4 regions of the Pseudomonas sp. GW821-FHT01A09 genome follow, and region 3 is predicted to be linked to each of the others. Evidence: predicted binding sites of a transcription regulator. Region 3 holds the regulator's gene; each other region holds the start of a gene.
The links. Region 3 encodes sigma-54, which starts transcription at its own class of promoters, with help from an activator protein. Its sites were predicted from a motif close to ANTGGCATNNANNTTGCTNT; they were not measured.
Positions count from the first base shown of each region.

Region 1 (3,550 bases), on a different contig from region 3:
CGTCTACAGATGACAAACGCCAGGCAAAAAAATGCCCGGCAAGCCGGGCATTTTTCACACGCGCGGATCAATCACAGGTTGTAGCCACGCTCGTTGTGCTGCGCCAGGTCGAGGCCGACGGACTCTTCCTCTTCGCTTACACGCAGGCCCATGACCACATCCAGCACCTTGAGGATGATGAAGGTGACGATGGCGGTGTAGACGACGGTGAAGCCCACGCCTTTGCACTGGATCCAGACTTGTGCGCCGATGTCTTGCACGGTGCCGAAGCCGCCCAGCGAAGGGGCCGCGAATACACCGGTCAGGATCGCGCCGAGGATACCGCCGATACCGTGCACGCCGAAGGCGTCCAGGGAGTCGTCGTAGCCCAGTTTGCGCTTGAGGCTGGTGGCGCAGAAGAAGCACACCACGCCAGCGGACAGGCCGATGACCAGCGAGCCCATCGGGCCAACGGTACCGGCAGCCGGAGTGATTGCGACCAGACCAGCGACCACGCCCGAGGCGATGCCCAGTGCGCTTGGCTTACCGTGGGTCAGCCACTCGGCGAACATCCAGCCCAGTGCAGCAGCGGCGGTAGCGATCTGGGTGACCAGCATCGCCATACCGGCAGTGCCGTTGGCCGCAGCGGCGGAACCGGCGTTGAAGCCGAACCAGCCGACCCACAGCATGGCCGCGCCGATCAGGGTGTAGCCCAGGTTGTGCGGGGCCATCGGGGTGGTCGGGTAGCCTTTGCGCTTGCCCAGTACCAGGCAAGCCACCAGGCCAGCCACACCAGCGTTGATGTGCACCACGGTGCCGCCGGCGAAGTCCAGGACGCCCCAGTCCCACAGCAGGCCACCGTTGCCACTCCAGACCATGTGCGCGATCGGCGCATAGACCAGGGTGAACCAGATACCCATGAACACCAGCATGGCGGAGAATTTCATACGCTCGGCGAACGCACCGACGATCAGCGCCGGGGTAATGATCGCGAAGGTCATCTGGAAGGTGACGAACACCGCCTCAGGAAACAATGCGGCAGGACCGGTCAGGCTGGCAGGGGTGACGCCGCTCAGGAAGGCCTTGGACATGCCGCCTACGAAGGAGTTGAAGTTGACGACGCCCTGTTCCATGCCAGTGGTGTCGAACGCCATGCTGTAGCCGTAGATCATCCACAGGATGCTGATCAGGCCAGTGATGGCGAAGCACTGCATCATTACCGACAGGATGTTCTTGGTGCGGACCATGCCACCGTAGAACAGCGCCAGGCCGGGAATGGTCATGAACAGCACCAGCGCGGTGGAGGTCAACATCCAGGCGGTGTCGCCGGAGTTGAGGACGGGGGCAACGGGGGCTGCCGCCTCGTCTGCCATGGCCAGGCCTGGCATTACGAGGGACAACAGGGCTCCTAGCCCTGCGAATTGACGCAGAGTCATATTGTTTACTCCTGGGGCTTTATTATGAAGCGGCTTTAGATTGCGTCTGTATCGGTTTCGCCGGTACGGATCCGAATAGCCTGTTCCAGATTGACCACGAAGATCTTGCCGTCCCCGATCTTGCCGGTGTTGGCCGCCTTGGTGATCGCCTCGATTACCCGGTCCAGATCCTTGTCGTCGATAGCGACGTCGATCTTCACCTTGGGCAGAAAATCAACGACGTATTCCGCGCCGCGGTACAGCTCGGTGTGACCCTTCTGACGACCGAAGCCTTTGACTTCCGTGACAGTGATACCCTGCACGCCGATTTCCGACAGCGATTCGCGGACGTCGTCCAGCTTGAATGGCTTGATGATGGCAGTGACTAGCTTCATGAAACTCTCTCCCGAATTGGTGGACTTGCCCCAGGAAAACAAACCCAGCTCAAGTCTAAGCGCAGTGACTGGCTTTGTAACGCATCGCCGGTCTTGCATCCCCAGACCGACACCAGAAACTGCTCCTGACGAAACACTTCCCGCTCCGCCTGCGCACTGCATCGTCACAGCGACTGCATCAGTGCATGGGTCACTTGCGACTAAGCAGAAACCTTGCCATGTCTTGCAAACCCGGCGTTTTCAGCTGATTCCCCAGCGCCTGCCCGCTCCGCTCAGCCTTGGCGCACCGCGCTCGCACGCTGATGGTGCAGGGCGCGTGCGGGCAATGCGCCAAAACCGTGCGCCCCGCGTCGCTGATTGACTATAGACACTGCGTGATACACTGGCCGGCCTTCTTCTCAGGAAATTCGCCATGCTCGCCCCCAAAGCCTTTCTCGATGCCCTGAGCGATCACGCCTCGAAACTGTTCAGTGGCGACACCGCCCAGCCCAAGGCCGAACTGGAGAGTCAATTCAAGATTCTGCTGCAAAGCGGTTTCAGCAAGCTGGACCTGGTCAGCCGTGAAGAATTCGACAGCCAGATGATCGTCCTGGCCCGCACCCGGGCACGCCTTGAGAGCCTCGAAGCGAAAGTGGCCGAGCTTGAGGCGCGGTTGACGCCCCAGCCATGATGTAGCGGCGCCTGTACCGACGCCCTCGCGGGCAAGCCATGCTCCCACAGTGCAAACCGGGCCTGAGTCGTGCATCTGTGGGAGCACAGCTTGCTGGCGAAGGGGCCGACACGGTTTGCGCAAGACCATAGAATCTCCCACAGCCTTGGCAATACCGATTGTGGGCCCGCGAACAGGCCACGCAGCTATTGCAGCAAACCCTGCGGTATTCCTACACTTCGTGCTGACAATGGACTAGCAGGAACGCTGCCGATGAACCGCAATGAGTTGCGCAAGGCCGATATCAACCTGATGGTGGTGTTCGAAACCCTCATGCAGGAACGCAACGTCACTCGCGCGGCAGAAAAGCTGTTCCTGGGCCAGCCCACAATCAGTGCAGCGCTAAATCGTTTACGCACCTTATTCAACGATCCGCTGTTCGTGCGCGTCGGACACCGCATGGAGCCCACTTCGCGCGCCGAAGAAATCATCCGCCACCTGGGCCCCGCGCTTGACGCCATGTCCGTGGCCCTGAGCCTGAGCCACGACTTCAATCCCGGCACCAGCTCCATGACCTTTCGCGTGGGCCTCTCGGACGACGTCGAGTTCGGCTTGCTGCCGCCCTTCCTGCGGGCCATGCGTGAAGAGGCGCCGAACATCGTGGTGGTGGTGCAGCACGTCGATTACTGGCGCATCCCAGATCTGCTGGCCAGCGGCGATATCACCGTCGGCATCAGCCAGACCCGCGGCCTGCCCGCCAACGCCAAGCGCAAGTTGCTGCGGCGCATGCATGCCCGGGTGCTGCGTGCCGATGCTTCGGACAAACCGCTGACGCTGGACGAGTACTGCGCCCGGCCCCACGTACTGGTATCGCACACGGCCAACACCTCCGGCATCGCCGATGAGTGGCTCGAAGAAATCGGCCGCAAACGCCGCGTGGTGCTCTCGGTGCCGCAATTCAGCTCGCTGCCGGCGCTGCTGGCCGGTACCGATATGCTCGCCGGCTTGCCCGACTACGCCGCCACGGCCATGGCGAAGTGGGGCAATCTGTTCGACGAACCGGTGCCCTTCGACACCCCGCCGCTGGATCTTTCGATGGTGTGGCTGAGCGT
Region 1 covers NZ_JBYSWB010000008.1:116,538-120,087, forward strand. Annotated here, with positions in the region: gene AC3WJP_RS11870 (ammonium transporter) at 72-1,415, opposite strand; gene glnK (P-II family nitrogen regulator) at 1,451-1,789, opposite strand; gene AC3WJP_RS11880 (accessory factor UbiK family protein) at 2,202-2,459, shown strand; gene AC3WJP_RS11885 (LysR family transcriptional regulator) at 2,712-3,550, shown strand, end outside.
Region 1: a site for sigma-54 is predicted at 1,991-2,010, ahead of glnK (P-II family nitrogen regulator). Genes of this name have one in related genera too.

Region 2 (3,550 bases), on a different contig from region 3:
AGATAAGGCATGAACGCATGAAGGTTTCCATGGCAACAATAGGCGCGATCGCTGGATCGCCTTGACCGGCATCAGCATAGAGCAGATCGCGCCCCGTCGGTAAGCCGAGAATTCCCTCAGGGCTGCGCGCAGAGTTCAGCGGTAGCGCGGATCAGCGCCAGGCGTTGCAGCTCGTCGTCAGCAGCCTTGTGCGTCGCCGTCGCCAGCCACTGCGGGCATTGCGGATCGGCGCGGGAAACGGCAAAGGCCGCCAACTGCTGCAGCAGGCGTTTTTGCAGGACGTCGAGCTGCGGGCGAATGCTCCCGACCAGATCGGGGCGCGGTGAATCCGGCGCTGCGCCGGCGAGCGTCCAGCGCGACAGCAGGGCGTACTGGCGCAGTTTGTTGGCCTCTATCTGGGCGGCGAAAAACTGCCCGACCAGCGCGCCATCCAGTTGGTATTGCGGCGCCAGGGCCACGGCACCGGTGATCACTGTCTGTTCGCGGGGGCGATCTTCGACGGCCTTGTGACTGTCCCATTTGCTCAGGGCCACTTGGTCGGCGATGGCCAGGCGCTCCTGGATGCTGTGCATCAGTGGGTCGAGGCTGGCGGGGGCGGCGATGGCTTGGGTGCAAGCGGCGATAGCGCTCAGGAACAGCGGCAGGAAGAGAAATCTGGGCATGGGCGGGGGCTCGATCTTGTTGGAATTGGATCGGGCATTGTCTGCAACAAGTATGGGAGCGGCAAGCACGAGATCTGTGCAAAAGGTGTGCTGGCGCGCGCCCATAAAAAAGGCCACCCGAAGGTGGCCTTTTTCAAATCAAGCTGGGTTTAGACGCTGTAGTACAGGTCGTATTCCAGTGGGTGCACGAAAGTGCGGACCTTGATTTCTTCTTCGCTCTTCAGCTCGATGTAGGCATCGATGAAGTCGTCGCTGAACACGCCGCCCTTGGTCAGGAACGCACGGCCTTTGTCCAGTTCTTCCAGTGCTTCTTTCAGGCTGCCGCACACTTGTGGGATCTCTGCTGCTTCTTCTGGCGGCAGGTCATACAGGTTCTTGTCGGCGGCATCGCCAGGGTGGATCTTGTTCTGGATACCGTCCAGGCCGGCCATCAGCAGTGCTGCGAAAGCCAGGTACGGGTTGGCAGCCGGATCCGGGAAACGTGCTTCGATACGACGGCCCTTAGGGCTGGAGACGTAAGGAATACGGATCGAGGCAGAGCGGTTGCGCGCCGAGTAGGCCAGCATTACCGGAGCTTCGAAACCTGGTACCAGACGCTTGTAGGAGTTGGTAGCCGGGTTGGTGAAGCCGTTCAGGGCCTTGCCGTGCTTGATGATGCCGCCGATGAAGTACAGGGCGGTGTCGGACAGGCCGGCATAGCCTTCGCCGGCGAAGGTGTTCTTGCCATCTTTGGAGATGGACATGTGCACGTGCATGCCCGAACCGTTATCGCCATACAGAGGCTTGGGCATGAAGGTAGCGGTACGGCCGTAAGCGTCGGCAACGTTGTGCACGCAGTACTTCAGGGTTTGAACTTCGTCGGCCTTCTTCACCAGGGTGTTGAAGCGTACGCCGATTTCGTTCTGGCCGGCGGTGGCGACTTCGTGGTGGTGAACTTCGACGAACTGGCCCATTTCTTCCAGTGCGTTGCACATGGCGGTACGGATTTCGTGGTCGTGGTCAACCGGTGGCAGCGGGAAGTAGCCGCCTTTGATGCCAGGGCGGTGGCCTTTGTTACCGCCGTCGACGTCGCCGTCGGTCATCCAGGCAGCCTGTTCGGAGAAGATCTTGAACATGGAGCCGGAGATGTCGGACTTGAATTTCACTTCGTCGAAGATGAAGAATTCTGGTTCCGGGCCGACGAACACGGTGTCGCCGATGCCTGTGGACTTCAGGTAGGCTTCGGCGCGGTGCGCGATGGCACGTGGGTCGCGGTCGTAGCCTTGCATGGTCGACGGTTCGATGACGTCGCACACCAGGATCAGGGTCGGTTCTTCGGTGAACGGATCCAGAACGGCGGTTTCGTCGTCCGGCAGCAGGATCATGTCGGAAGCTTCGATGCCTTTCCAGCCAGCGATGGAGGAGCCGTCGAACATCTTGCCGACTTCGAAGAAGTCGTCATCCAGTGCATCACGCGCGGGCATGGTGACGTGCTGCTGCTTGCCTTTTGTGTCAGTGAAGCGCAGATCAATCCACTTAACGTCATGATCTTTGATGAGTTGAACCGACTTCGACATGTTGTCCTCCGGGGTGGATTAGGGCTGGGTAGTGGTAGCCCTGTAATTTTGGTGATGCCGGGCGCGAATAGTCGGCCAAGGCAACCTGCCTCACAAGAGAGCAATTTGCATGCCAGTGCCCCGAGATGGGCTTTGACGCCAATATTCAAGGTTTAAGGGCACTTAGGGCGTTTTTTGTACAACGCCAGGCACCTTTATGGTGCGGATTAATTTGCGTTTGATCTGTTTTGGTGCGCAGTAATCCGTCTGTACGATATCTGGTTAAACCTTGAGCAATTTCCGCTATAATCCGCCCCCCTGTTTTCAGACCGACCCTTCGCGCCCAGTTTTCATGAAACTAATCGTAAAAGTCTTCCCCGAAATCACCATCAAAAGCCCGCCTGTGCGCAAGCGATTCATTCGCCAGCTGGCGCGCAACATCCGGCTGGTGGTCCGCGACCTGGACCCACAGCTGGTGGTCAATGGTGTCTGGGACAATCTCGAAGTCGAGACCCGCGTGGAAGACCCGAAGGTGCTGCGCGAAATCACCGAGCGTCTGAGCTGCACGCCCGGCATCGCGCACTTTCTGCACGTCAACGAGTACCCGCTGGGTGATCTCGACGACATCGTCGCCAAGTGCAAGGCGCACTTCGGCGACCAACTGCCTGGCAAGGTCTTTTCGATCCGCTGCAAGCGTGCCGGCAAGCACAGCTTCACCTCGATGGACGTCGAGCGCCACGTCGGCAGTCAGCTGCGCCGTGAATGCGGGGCCGCCGGCATCGATCTGAAGAAGCCCGAAGTGGTGGTGCGCATCGAGATCCGCGACAAGCGCCTGTTCGTCATCCACGGTCAGCACGACAGTGTCGGCGGTTACCCGCTGGGCGCCCTGGAGCAGACCTTGGTGCTGATGTCCGGTGGGTTCGATTCCACCGTGGCCGCCTATCAGATGATGCGCCGTGGTCTGATGACCCATTTCTGCTTCTTCAATCTCGGCGGCAGGGCCCACGAACTGGGGGTCATGGAGGTCGCGCACTTCCTCTGGAAAAAGTACGGCAGCTCCCATCGTGTACTCTTTATTAGTGTTCCTTTCGAGGAAGTCGTCGGCGAAATCCTCGGAAAAGTCGACAACAGTCACATGGGCGTCATTCTCAAGCGTATGATGTTGCGCGCAGCCACGCATTTTGCCGAGCAACTGCAAATCAATGCGCTGGTGACCGGAGAGGCGATTTCGCAGGTGTCGAGTCAGACACTGCCCAACCTTTCGGCCATCGATCGGGCGACCGAGATGCTGGTGTTGCGGCCGCTGCTGGCCAGTCACAAGCAGGACATCATCGACCAGGCGGTCGAGATCGG
Region 2 covers NZ_JBYSWB010000020.1:105,523-109,072, reverse strand. Annotated here, with positions in the region: gene AC3WJP_RS20945 (DUF4124 domain-containing protein) at 1-19, opposite strand, end outside; gene AC3WJP_RS20940 (chorismate mutase) at 117-662, opposite strand; gene glnA (glutamate--ammonia ligase) at 812-2,218, opposite strand; gene thiI (tRNA uracil 4-sulfurtransferase ThiI) at 2,550-3,550, shown strand, end outside.
Region 2: a site for sigma-54 is predicted at 2,316-2,335, ahead of glnA (glutamate--ammonia ligase). Genes of this name have one in related genera too.

Region 3 (3,550 bases):
TTGGCTCTGCCGACAGACCGCGATCAGCCTATTCATATCCAGTCCGATGACGCGCAGATCGATGACAAGCAGGGCGTTGCGACCTACAAGGGCAACGTGATCATCACCCAGGGCACGCTGAAAATCACCGGCAACACGGTGACCATCACGCGCGCGCCCAACGGTGAAGTCGACGTCTTCACGGCTGTCGGCAACCTGGCCTATTACGAGCAGAAGCCGCAGGTCGACAAGCCTATCGTTCAGGCCTGGGGCGTGACCATTCAGTACTTTGCGCCGCAGAACCGCATCGTGCTGATCGACAAGGCCAAGGTCATCAATGACGGCAACACCTCCGAAGGCGAGAAGATCGTCTACGACACCGTCAAACAGGTGGTCAACGCCGGCCGTGGCAATGGCTCCAAGATCACTGCGCCGCGTCCTCGCATCGACATGGTGATCCAGCCGAAGAACAAGCCCGCCGACCAGAAGGCTCAGTAATGGCGACCCTCAAAGCACAACACCTGGCCAAGGCCTACAAGGGCCGGCAAGTCGTGCGCGACGTCAGCCTGTCCATCGACAGCGGGCAGATCGTCGGCCTGCTGGGCCCCAACGGCGCGGGCAAGACCACCTGCTTCTACATGATCGTCGGGCTGGTCCAGGCCGATCAGGGGCGCGTGCTGATCGACGATCTAGACGTCAGCCACCAGCCCATGCACGGTCGCGCCAAGTCCGGTATCGGTTATCTGCCTCAGGAAGCCTCGATCTTTCGCAAGCTTTCGGTCGCGGACAACATCATGGCCATCCTCGAGACCCGCAAGGAGCTCGACGGCGATGCCCGGCGCAAGGAACTCGAAAGCCTGCTGCAGGAATTCCACATCACCCATATCCGTGACAACCTCGGCATGAGCCTGTCCGGTGGCGAACGTCGCCGCGTGGAGATTGCCCGGGCCCTGGCCACGGCGCCGAAATTCATCCTGCTGGACGAACCCTTCGCGGGCGTGGACCCTATTTCGGTCGGCGACATCAAGCAGATCATCCACCACCTCAAGGCCAAGGGCATCGGAGTACTGATCACCGACCACAATGTGCGCGAGACACTGGACATCTGCGAGACCGCCTACATCGTCAATGATGGCCAGCTGATTGCCGAAGGCGACGCAGCCGCTATCATGGCCAATGAACTGGTCAAAGAGGTTTACCTCGGTCACGAGTTCCGCCTGTAGAAGCACCCGCAACCGGAGCGTTTTCCACTGCCCATGAAACCTTTTGGTTGAAATTGGATAAACGCTCTAGGCAAACACTCGGGTTTCAGGCATATAATTTGCTTACGACATAAAGCCGGGCGCCTCGGCGTCTTGTAGTGGATGGCGCTCTGCGCCGGCGAATAAGGTGTTAAGCCCCAGCCATGAAACCCTCGCTCGTCCTAAGAATGGGCCAGCAACTGACGATGACACCGCAGTTGCAACAGGCCATCCGCCTTCTCCAGCTCTCGACCCTGGACCTCCAGCAGGAAATCCAGGAAGCGCTGGAATCCAATCCTATGCTCGAACGCCAGGAGGAAGGTGACGACTTCGATAACAGCGATCCGCTGGCGGACAATATCGAACAGAAAACCACTCCGGATATCCAGGAGCCCACGTTCGAGAGCAGCGCTCCCACGGTCGACAACCTTGAAGAAGGGGAATGGGGCGAGCGTATACCCAACGAGCTGCCGGTCGATACCGCCTGGGAAGACATCTACCAGACCAGCGCCAGCAGCCTGCCCAGCAATGACGACGACGAGTGGGACTTCACCACTCGCACCTCGGCCGGCGAAAGCCTGCAGAGCCATTTGCTCTGGCAGCTGAACCTGGCGCCGATGTCGGACACCGATCGCCTGATCGCGGTAACCTTGATCGACTGCATCAACAACCAGGGTTATCTGGACGAGACGCTGCAGGAAGTCTGCGACTCCTTCGACCCCGAGCTTGACATCGAGCTTGACGAGGTCGAAGCCGTATTGCACCGCATCCAGCAATTCGAGCCGTCCGGGATCGGCGCGCGCACCCTCAGCGAATGCCTGCTGCTGCAACTGCGCCAGATGCCGCCGCGCACCCGCTGGCTGGCTGAAGCGCAGCGCCTGGTCACCGACTTCATCGACCTGCTCGGCAGCCGCGATTACAGCCAGCTGATGCGGCGCATGAAGATCAAGGAAGACGAACTGCGCCAGGTCATCGAACTGGTCCAGAGCCTCAACCCGCGCCCGGGCTCGCAGATCGAATCCTCCGAACCCGAATACGTGGTCCCTGATGTGATCGTGCGCAAGGACAACGAACGCTGGCTGGTGGAACTGAACCAAGAAAGCGTGCCGCGCCTGCGCGTCAATCCACAGTACGCAGGCTTCGTACGTCGTGCCGATACCAGCGCCGACAACACCTTCATGCGCAACCAGTTGCAGGAAGCCCGCTGGTTCATCAAGAGCCTGCAGAGCCGCAACGAGACCCTGATGAAGGTCGCCACGCAGATCGTCGAGCACCAGCGCGGCTTTCTCGATTACGGCGATGAGGCCATGAAGCCGCTGGTGCTGCATGACATCGCCGAGGCGGTCGGCATGCACGAATCGACGATTTCCCGGGTCACTACGCAGAAATACATGCATACGCCCCGCGGCATCTATGAATTGAAATACTTTTTTTCAAGCCATGTCAGCACCTCCGAAGGCGGTGAATGCTCGTCAACGGCGATCCGCGCGATCATCAAGAAACTGGTCGCGGCGGAAAATCAGAAAAAGCCATTGAGCGACAGCAAGATCGCTGGTTTACTGGAGGCACAAGGCATCCAGGTAGCACGTCGCACTGTCGCCAAGTATCGCGAATCTCTGGGGATCGCACCTTCCAGTGAACGCAAGCGGTTGATGTAGCGCCTGGATGCGCCACAGCGTTCCAGTGGCAGGCGTTCAGCCTGTCTCTTTATGCACTGGCAATAAGGAGAAGCGGTATGCAAGTCAACATCAGTGGACATCAACTGGATGTGACCGACCCCATGCGCAGCTACGTAAGCGAAAAACTCGCCAAACTGGAGCGGCATGTGGGCAAGATTACCAACGTGCAGGTGATCATGGAGGTCGAGAAGCTGAAACAGAAAATCGAAGCCACCCTGCACGTCGCTGGCGCCAAGGATATCGTTGCCAACGCCGAACATGACGACATGTACGCTGCCATCGACCTGCTGACCGACAAGCTCGACCGACAATTGCTCAAGCATAAGGAAAAACAGCTAAGCCAGCTTCAAGGTGCTGCCGCTCGCTGATACCCCAACCCATGATCCGACTTGAAAACATCCTGACCCCTGGCCGTTCCCTCGTGAACGTGCCGGGGAGCAGTAAAAAAAGCGCCATCGAAAAGATCGCCGATCTGATCGCCGAACAAGTACCCGCGCTGCCCAAGCAGGCCGTATATGAAGCGCTGCTTGCTCGTGAAAAGCTTGGTTCCACCGGTTTCGGCAACGGTATCGCCATTCCTCATTGCCGCATGAAGGGTTGCGACTCACCCATCAGCGCCCTGCTCCATCTGCAACACCCTATAGATTTCGA
Region 3 covers NZ_JBYSWB010000030.1:29,111-32,660, reverse strand. Annotated here, with positions in the region: gene lptA (lipopolysaccharide transport periplasmic protein LptA) at 1-477, shown strand, start outside; gene lptB (LPS export ABC transporter ATP-binding protein) at 477-1,202, shown strand; gene AC3WJP_RS24855 (RNA polymerase factor sigma-54) at 1,385-2,878, shown strand; gene hpf (ribosome hibernation-promoting factor, HPF/YfiA family) at 2,956-3,267, shown strand; gene ptsN (PTS IIA-like nitrogen regulatory protein PtsN) at 3,279-3,550, shown strand, end outside.

Region 4 (3,550 bases), on a different contig from region 3:
GTAGCCATAGGCGACGCGCTTGAGGCTGGCAAGCAGTTGCCAGGCCATGCCGACATCGTTGCCACCGTTGTTGAAGAACGGATTGACGATCAGCTCCCAGGTGTCCTTGATCACTTGCGTCGGGGGCGGCAGTGCCGAGCCCTTGCCGCTGCACAGCAATTGCCACAGGCACAGCAGCAGCGTGGCGATCACCAGCGGGGGCAGGAGGTTTTGCAGCAGCGCCGTACGCAGGCGCTTGAGCCAGCCGGGCATCGCGCGTGCAGCGATGGGTTTGGGCGCCAGTGCGTGAGCGGCGGCCTTGGGTAATTTTGCGTCAGCGTTCATGGATGCCTCCGATGGTGCGTAGATAACGGTGTTTTGGCGTTGGTGGTACGGGCCTCATCGCGGGCAAGCCCTGCTCCCACAGAGGTACGGGGCAATCTATGGGAGCAGAGTTTGCTCCCACAGGGCGCAGTCTGTGGGAGCTAGGCTTGCCCGCGACGGGGCCCTGGCATCCGCCGCAAGACTCAAAGTCGGGCTCACACCAGCGCCTTGATCGCCAGGCTGTCGAGGTAGGCCTTGGGGTTTTGTGGGTCGAACTGCTTGCCATCGAAAAAGGTCTCGATGCCTCGGGAGGTCGAGGTCGGAATCAGCTCGGCGGACAGGTTCAGTTCAGCCGCTGCAGTGCGCCAGATGTCTTCACGGTTGACCTTGTCGATCAGCGCCTGGGTATCGAGGTTCTGCGGCAGGTAGCCCCAGCGCATATTCTCGGTCAGGAACCACAGGTCATGGCTCTTGAACGGGTAGGAGGCATGGTCATCCCAGTAGCGCATCATGAACGGGCTGTTCTCCACCACCTTGCCGGTGCCGTAGGCGAAAGTGCCCTTCATGCGCGAGGCGATGTCTTCGACCGGGGCGTTGATCCAGCGGCGCTTGGCGCAGATCTGCGCGACCTCGTCCTTGTTCTCCGGTTTTTCGCAGAACATCTGCGCTTCCATGATCGCCTTGAGCAATGCCTTGGCGGCATTGGGGTTGGCGGCGACGTAATCCGAGCGCAGCGCGAAGGCTTTTTCCGGGTGCTTGTCCCACAGCTCGCCGGTGGTATTGGCGGTGTAGCCGATCTTCTGGTTGACCAGCTGCGAATTCCACGGCTCGCACACGCAGAAGGTGTCCATGGTGCCGACTTTCATGTTGGCGACCATCTGCGGCGGCGGCACGACAATGGTGGCGACGTCCTTGTTCGGGTCGATGCCGCCGGCGGCCAGCCAGTAGCGCATCCACAGGTCGTGGGTGCCACCGGGGAAGGTCACCGCGGCGTTGACGGTTTTGCCGGCGGCTTTCTTGGCCAGCAGGGCGGCCTTGAACGGGCTCGAATCGGTGCCCAGTTTCAGCGCCGAGTATTCTTCGCCTACCGAGATGCACTGGCCGGCCAGGTTGAGGCGCGCAAGGATGGAGATTGGTACCGGCTGGTTGTTGGTGGTGATCTTGCCGGCGCTCATCAGGTAGGCCATGGGGGTCAGCAAATGCGCACCGTCGATGCCATTGGCGGCCGAACCCAGCACCAGGTTGTCGCGGGTGGTGCCCCATGACGTTTGCTTGAGGACTTCGACTTCGGTCATGCCGTATTTGGCGAACAGGCCCTTCTCATCGGCAACGAACAACGGAGCGGCGTCAGTGAGGGCGATAAAGCCCAGCTTGGCCTTGGTGGTTTCCGGCGCATCGCCGCCGGCCGCCCAGACTTTCGACTGCAAACCCGCCGGCAGCAGCGTCAGTGCCGCACTCGCACCCAATACGCCGAGGGATTGCTTGAGGAAGGTGCGTCGCGGGGCATCGTGTTGTTCGTCTGCTGCACTGAAAGGTGTGTCATCCATCGTCGATTCCCCAAATGGCGCGCATAAAAAAACGGCGACCACTCTTGATGGGCATTGCTGCCGCAAGAAGAGTGGACGCCGTTGTCCTGTATTCGATTGAGAGGCCGCTGTCGGCTGGCCTGATCATCACGAAGCAGAATGTGTGCCAGCGCTGAAGATGAATGTAAATTCTGAATGTAAATCTTTATGAATCAATGGATTGCAGCGTGGGTGTCAAGCCGCGCCCGGTTATCAGTGCGGGGCGCGCCGCACGTGGCGAGCGCGCACTGCACTTCAACGGCGCAGGTCAGCGCCGCCGTGCCGCCAGATTGAGCAGGTTCTGCGCCACGTCCACCAGCCGCTCGCCGCGCTCCATGGCGGTTTTGCGCAAGCGCGCGTAGGCCTGGCTCTCACTGACCTGATATTCCTCCATCAGCAGTTTTTTCGCGCGCTCGACCACCCGCCGTTCGTTGAGCGCCTCGCGGGCCTCGTCCAATTGTTCGGTGGCCGTAACCAGCCGCTGCGTCTGGGCCTGCAGCATGTCCAGCACCGAACGGCTGAGGTGCGGCCCCATGCTGTCCTGGCCGCCGCCGCTCAGGTCGCTGGCCTGGATGTTGAACAACTTGCTGAACTCGCTTTCGTCCTGGCGCTCCAGGCTGCCCAGGCGCTTGAGCAGTTCACGATGATTGTCGAGGTCGGCGCGGGCCTGCTGGATGCCGCGCTGGCAACTGCCGTGGAGCAACCTGGCGATGTGATTTTCGACGCCCTTGAAGGCGTCCATGCGCTCGGTGCAGACGTCGAACCACAGCTCGGAGAGCTCCGCCGAAACCTTGTCCTTCTCCGAGGTGCGCAAGGCCATGGCGCGCATGCGGGCCTGCTTGGCGTTGATATCGCTGGTGGCGGTATCGAACCACATCTCCCGCGCCCGATCGTCGGCGAAGTCGAGAAAGGTCTCGAAGCAACGCTCCTGACTGTGGGCGAGTTGTTCCAGGCGATCGCGCCGCGGCCCGTCGAAAAAGCCCAGGGAAAAACCGCCGACGCCACAGGCACGTTCCTGGCCGGCGAGTTCCTTGCCCTGCATGAAGTTGAACATGGCCACCAGCACCCGCGTGATGATCGGGTCGACGGCCGTATCGGCGGCTTCGAAGACTACGGCCAGCAGGCCGCCGATCATGCGCGTGAAGGCCATGGTGGCATCGCCGGGTTCGAGCATCTGGTCGCGAATCCGTCGGCGCAGGCCGGACAGCTCGTCGAGGCCGTGCAGCACGTGGGCGATACGGTTGAACAGGCGGGCGCGATCGGTGGCGCTGTTGGACTCCAGATCCATGCTGTCGAAGCGCTCGCGCACCACCCGTTCGATTTCCTGGGCATCTTCGCTGAGGTGATCGAGGTAGGCGAGATGGGGGGCGGTGAGCTTGGCCAGATACAGGTTGGTGTAGCCGCGCTCGCGTTGCAGCGCGTGGATCAGTTCGCTGATGCGCGTGACCAGTTCGCAGGTCACGGCAAGGCCTTCGAGGCCTTCCAGCTCGATACGGCGTGCGGCGAGCATGAAACGCAGGGCGGGCGGCATCTGACGGTCGGGCATGGCGGCGGTCTTGTGTCGAAGTGGGGGGCTGAATCACTGCCCCGTAGCCTATACCAGCGGTACTTCAGGTAGCGAGGGGGCTTGCCCCCGAAAAAGCTGCGCGCGACCTTCATCCTCAATGAAGCAAAATCGGGGG
Region 4 covers NZ_JBYSWB010000012.1:102,523-106,072, forward strand. Annotated here, with positions in the region: gene ntrB (nitrate ABC transporter permease) at 1-252, opposite strand, end outside; gene AC3WJP_RS15610 (CmpA/NrtA family ABC transporter substrate-binding protein) at 519-1,850, opposite strand; gene AC3WJP_RS15615 (nitrate- and nitrite sensing domain-containing protein) at 2,137-3,414, opposite strand.
Region 4: a site for sigma-54 is predicted at 1,981-2,000, ahead of AC3WJP_RS15610 (CmpA/NrtA family ABC transporter substrate-binding protein). Genes of this name have one in related genera too.